2 regions of the Paenibacillus sp. MABNR03 genome follow, and region 2 is predicted to be linked to the other one. Evidence: riboswitches for the same ligand, from Rfam matches in the RefSeq annotation. Region 2 holds a riboswitch; the other holds the start of a gene.

Region 1 (3,143 bases), on a different contig from region 2:
TCTATGCCCTGATTGGCGGTGCTCCGCTGGCGATGGCTTATCGGGCCGTGAATACGCTGGATTCCATGGTCGGCTATAAAAATGAAAAATATATGCATCTCGGCTGGGCATCCGCGCGTCTGGATGACTGGGCGAACTGGATTCCCGCACGGATTACCGCCTTGCTGCTGATAACGGGAGCATGGTTCATGAGGCTGGATGCAAAAGGCGCAGCACGCATGGTACGCCGGGATGCCAGATTGCACCCGAGCCCAAACAGCGGATTTCCGGAGTCGGCGGTTGCGGGAGCTCTGGGCATCAGGCTTGGCGGACACAACGTTTACCATGGCGTGGCTTCTTTTCGAGCCTATATGGGCGAGCAGACCCGGCTGATGGAAGCAGAGGATATCGTGCGCACCACACGTTTGATGTTTTGGTCGGCGGGGGCCTTTGTGCTGTTATGCTGGCTGACAGCACTCGTAATCTGGGCAGCAGGAGGCGCACAGTGGTGGAATTAGACTGTGAACAGCATGGAACTGAAATACGGGATATTGTGTTTATCCGTCATGGTACAACGTCTTGGAATGTTGAAAAAAGATATCTCGGACATACCGATATCGGTCTTCTGCCGGATGCAGAGCGGGAACTGGCTTCGCTTCGCGAGTCGATCAGCGCGATCACTTGGGATGCGCTGTATTGCAGTGATCTGCTGCGCTGCCGTCAGACCATGCAACGAATCGCGCCTGTGCAAGCAGGACAAGCACAGCTTGATCCGCGTCTGCGTGAGATTGATTTTGGGCAATGGGAAGGGCTGACTTACGATCAGCTCAAGGACAACCCGCACTACCGGGATTGGATTGATGCACCGCAGGATGTGACGCCACCGGGCGGCGAGCCTTGGCAGGCTTTTACTGCGAGGATTGACTCCTTTCTGACGGATTGCCTGTTGTCCGCTTCGCCAGAGGTATATTCCGGAGAAAATATGGTTCCGGCGATAGCCGTGGTTACCCATGGCGGCGTAATTCGTTATGCGGTATCACGTCTCATACCGGAACTGGGATTCTGGGACACACAGGTTATTCCGGGGCAAGCGATTAAGGTTCGGCTGGAAAAAAGCAAAAACAGCTGGGTATCAAGCAGGGTGTCTTTTCCATGAATCGGGTTGTAAGGATGTGCAATATAACCTATAATCACAACAGAAGTGTGACTTCAGCATGGATACATCTTTGGTTATGCACATAAGTGCTAACGGATGCGATATGCTCACTTGAATGGTTACAATATCAGCGACCACGGGTCCCGTGTGCATGTATCAAATGTCATCGATTTTTATGAGCGATGAACGGCACAACGGGTGAAATAGGGAAGCCGGTGTGAATCCGGCACGGTCCCGCCACTGTAAATCAGGACGAGTAGTCCTGTAAGTCAGGTTACCTGCCCTGGACGTACAAACCGGTGTTCCTTCGAGGAAAGGACAGCGTTTCGGGCAGTTCTATGCGCATGTACAGTGGTTACGCTGAAGATGTGCAGATCGCCATATGCGAGACGTCATCCCTGATCCTGGCGTAAGGATCGGGGATTTTTTTGTTCATATAGGATGAACCGAAATATTCACACGTAACGAAGAGTGCAGAACCAATCTGGAGAAGCGTAGCGCTCGCCTTTATCCCCGGATTTTCACGTTAATAAGAGAGAATCAAAAAAAATCTGGGGATAACAGCGATCGGAAGATGGTACTGCAATCGTAGTGGCCTAGTGTGGTTTTCTAGGGTCATTTTATTTAGGAACACAAATTCAGGGGAAACGGTCAGGATCACTACTTAAGAGAGAACATAGAGAAGGGGAGAATGAACAACATGAATATCAAAAATTGGAAAAACGTAGCGTCACTGCTGAGTGCAGCGGCACTCGCACTGGCTTTGGCCGGATGTGGCAACGCAACAACTAACGAGGGCACAGGTGCTTCACAGCAGCCGGCACAGGAGCAATCCCAAGGCCAGGAGCAGACGGATCTCAAAACACAATATCCACTGACGGTAACCGATGCGACGGGTGAATCCTTTACGTTTGAGCAAGCGCCAGCCAAAATCGTATCCGTATCCCCGGCAGAAACCGAAACGCTGTTCGCACTCGGGCTGGACGAGCAGATTGTAGGGGTATCCGACTATGATGATTATCCTGAAGCCGCAACAACCAAAGCGAAAATGGGCGGCGTCTCGAAGCCAAACGAAGAGTCTATCATTGCTGCTGAAGCAGACATCGTATTTACAGGTATCTCAATGAGCGAAGATGCCGTGAAAAAGCTGCGTGAACTGGGTATCACCATTTTTAAAACCGATCCCAAATCGGTAGACGATGTAATGAACAACATCGAAACGTTTGGCAAAATCACGGATCATCAGGAGCAGGCACAGGAGCTCATCACCAAGATGAAACAGGATGTGGCGGACGTAACTGAAGCGGTGAAGGCTGTTAAGCCGGAAGAGAAGAAAAATGTTTACGTTGAATTCTCCCCAGGTTGGACGGTAGGTAAAGGTGAGTTCATGGACGAACTGATCACTGTTGCCGGTGGGATCAACGTTGCTTCCGACCTGGAAGGTTGGAATGAAATTAACGAAGAGAACATTATTGCTTCCAATCCGGATGTGATTTTGTACGCGAACGATGTCATTGATGAAAACTCCAAAACATTGGATCAAATCATCAAAGAGCGCAGCGGCTGGGATCAAATTACAGCTGTGAAAGACGACGCAGTCATTGGCCTGGATGCCAACCTGCTGAGCCGTCCGGGACCACGCGTAACGGAAGGTTTGAAAGCTGTAGCCAAAGCGATCTATCCTGATCTGTTCCAATGAGTAAAAAGCTGGCAGTGTACGGAACAGCCGGAATTCTGCTGCTTGTGCTGACCGTGCTGATCTGTACGGGCATCGGTTCGGTGGCTCTGCCTGTCCGTGACATTGCAGGCATTCTGCTTCATCACATGCCATGGATCGGAGACTGGATCACGCCCGACTGGAGTACGTCAGCCGAGCAGATTATATGGAAGGTTCGTTTCCCGCGCGTGCTGCTTGCCGTGCTTGTGGGTGCATCGCTGGCAATCGCCGGAGCGGGATTTCAAGGGGTTCTTCGTAACCCGCTGGCAGATCCGTTTACCCTGGGCGTAT
Region 2 (3,143 bases):
ATCAGACCACGAGCGAAACCCGCAATCACACCAATCGCCACGCCGAGTACAAATACAATACCGATCATCATGAATGTAAGCAGAAGCGAAGTGCGCGCCCCGTATAGGAGACGGGATAACACGCAGCGACCAAGCTGATCGGTTCCAAGCGGGTATTCGGCGCTGGCTGGCTGCAGCACCTTGGCAAAGTTCGTTGCCAGTGGATCATGCGGGGCAAGCAGCGGCGCAACCATCGCGAGAATAACCCAGAGGATGGTCAATGAGAACAGGAACCCAAACCAGCGGTGCTGTGTCCAAACAAGCCTGAATTTTCTCATCTATATATCCACGTCCAGTCGAATCCTTGGGTCATGCAGGTGTGTCCACAGATCAACGATCAGATTCAGCAATACGTAGATCGTCGCCATCCAGATGACGTAACCCTGAATCAGGGGATAGTCCCTTGTAAATATGGCATCGACCGCCATCTGCCCTACCCCGGGCCACACAAATAAACTTTCAACAATGGCTGCCCCTCCGAGCAGTGCGCCTGTGGACATACCCATGAGCGTAACGATGGGCAGCAATATATTAGGTAAAATATGATGCATCATGATCACTCTCTCCTTCACACCCCTGGCTCTTGCCCCCGTTACATAGCTCTGGGACATCTCTTCCAGAATCACCGTACGGATCTGCCTGACATACTGGGCGACCAGAGGCAAAGCCAGTGTGCATGCCGGCAGAATCAAGCTGTTCCATCCCGAACTTCCCATGACGGGCAGCAGCTTAAACTGTACGCCAAACACCAACATGAGCAGCATCCCCAGCCAGAAGCTGGGCATGGACAATCCGGCAAATGAAAACAGGCGAATGACGTAATCCAGCACTTTGTTTCTGTAGACTGCAGACATGATACCCAGCGGAAATGAAATGAGAATGACCAGAAGCAGGGCACTTCCTGTTAGCCGAAGTGTAGCCGGAAGCCTGGACAACAGGATGTCGAGAACGGGTCTGTCGTATTTGTAGGACATTCCGAAATCCCCGGTAAACACATGTCCTAACCAGGTTCCATAGCGGATCCAAAACGGTTGGTCCAACCCAAGCTGAACGCGTACCTGCTGAACCAATTCGTCAGACGGAGTGACCCCCGTGGACATGAGCATGAGCCTTGCCGGGTCCCCCGGAGACAGGTAGGTCAGCAGAAACGTCAAAAACGTAATGCCGAATAACACGGCTGCCAGTTGAATGAATCTTTTAACAATGTATCTACTCACATGTCTGACGCCCTCTCCCCAATCTCCATCAATACACAGTGACTTGTCCTTGCATATCAAAAAAGACGTCTCTCTCCGTATTACCGGAAAAGGACGTCTTAAATAAACAGATTTTCAGAAAAATCATGCTCTCTAAACACCTTCCTATCTCCCGTAGGGTACTACTGTGTTGTTAAACTAGGCAGGTCTCCTGGCTCCAGAATCCTCGTCATTGCAGCACCTTCCCGGCCTAAACCAGTGGCATAACGCTGCCTGACTCCTCTGTTACAGTGGCGGGACCGCGCCGGTATTACACCGGTCTTCCCTATTAAGCTTCTACCCGAGGGTAAAGCACCTAGTTCCACATATTCAATTGAATTGCATTCTGTACCAGTATAGCTGGCTCACGGATAATGATCAAAACTTTTTATTCAAATTTGAAACAGCTCTGCAGGCTAACCTCGTTCTCTTGATCCCTTGGGGGACACTCCTGTCACTCGCTTGAACATCTTGGAAAATAACAGCGGATCCGTGTAGCCCACCGAATGGGCAACCTCGCTTACGGATAACGTTGAACTTTGCAGCAGCTCTGCCGCACGATTCATCCGGTATTCGAGAAAGAATGCCTGCAGCGACTTCCCGTACTTCTCCTTAAAAAGACCGGACAGATATGTACGATCCAAACGCACGGACTGCGCAATATCAAGGATCGAAGTCTTTTGGCTGTACCTGTTCTCCATGAACTGGACGGCTTGCCTGATGTATTCATCCTTGGTGGACAGGGGACGCCGCGTCTTCTCTTCTTCAGGTGAGGAGGATATCAGTTCGGCAATTAACCGGTATAACAGACTCTGGCTAAATACATCTCCGCCATTGCGTGATGAGGCCTGAGTCATGTCTGCATACAAACCATCTATTACCTTAGGATCTCTGGCATCAAATACAGGATGTGCCGGACTCAGTTTTGCCCGCTGCATGAATGTCTTGGCATGGACGCCCTTAAACCCGAACCAGGAGTACGTCCATGGCTCCTTCGCATCGGCCTCATAATGGATAATGGTATCCGGGAGAATGACGAAGCCCTGACCCTGGGTCAGCCGGTATTCCTTATCCTCCATATGAACCGTTCCCCATCCCTCATGAATGTAATGAACCACATAGGAATCTCGCACCCCTGGACCCCAATAATGAGAAGGATCGCAGGCTTGCCAGCCGAAAAACAACAGCACCAGCTCCATCTGCGTCCAGTCCATGGGCAGCACATTAAACTCAATCGGTGTCATCCTTCCACTCCTTCCCTTCACCCGTATCCTTTTTTCTCATTTTAAATTATAACAGGTGAACCAGGGAAATATCAGCTGAAAGCGATACTAAAAATGGGATTATGCCATGTTTGAGAGAGGTTGAACCATAGTTATACATACCGAATCGGCCTATAGTTGGGGTACACCATTATTCAGGGAGGCTGGACTTGAGATGAACAAAATTACGTTTCTCGGTGCGGGCAGCACCGTTTTTGTCAAAAATGTATTGGGTGATGTCATGATGACCGAAGCACTGCAGGATTTTGAATTGGCCTTGTATGATATCGATGCCGAGCGGTTGAATGATTCGGAGCGACTGCTGACCAGTATGGGTCGTTCTCTCGGAAGCCGTTGTGCTGTAAAAAAATATACGGACCGCAAAGAAGCGCTGCGCGGTGCCAAATATGTCATTAACGCGATTCAAGTGGGCGGATATGATCCGTGCACGATCACGGACTTTGAAATTCCGAAAAAATACGGACTGCGTCAGACGATTGCCGATACACTCGGCATTGGCGGAATCTTCCGCAATTTGCGTACCATTCCAGTCATGCTCGATTTTGCCCGGGACATGCAGGAAGTGTGCCCTGACGCCTGGTTCCTG

Evidence for each region. Region 2 has a riboswitch for cobalamin ahead of nikB (nickel ABC transporter permease). Riboswitches for the same ligand answer to the same signal wherever they lie in the genome.
Region 1: linked by a shared signal. The riboswitch ahead of AAIH57_RS12000 (ABC transporter substrate-binding protein) and the one ahead of nikB (nickel ABC transporter permease) in region 2 are both predicted to bind cobalamin.

Annotation. Positions count from the first base shown of each region.
Region 1 is NZ_JBCIYR010000002.1:749,301-752,443, forward strand. Features, by position in the region: gene cbiB (adenosylcobinamide-phosphate synthase CbiB) at 1-497, shown strand, start outside; gene AAIH57_RS11995 (histidine phosphatase family protein) at 488-1,135, shown strand; cobalamin riboswitch at 1,305-1,435, shown strand; gene AAIH57_RS12000 (ABC transporter substrate-binding protein) at 1,836-2,834, shown strand; gene AAIH57_RS12005 (FecCD family ABC transporter permease) at 2,831-3,143, shown strand, end outside.
Region 2 is NZ_JBCIYR010000008.1:30,021-33,163, forward strand. Features, by position in the region: gene nikC (nickel transporter permease) at 1-317, opposite strand, end outside; gene nikB (nickel ABC transporter permease) at 318-1,256, opposite strand; cobalamin riboswitch at 1,420-1,609, opposite strand; gene AAIH57_RS26460 (AraC family ligand binding domain-containing protein) at 1,691-2,518, opposite strand; gene AAIH57_RS26465 (alpha-glucosidase/alpha-galactosidase) at 2,712-3,143, shown strand, end outside.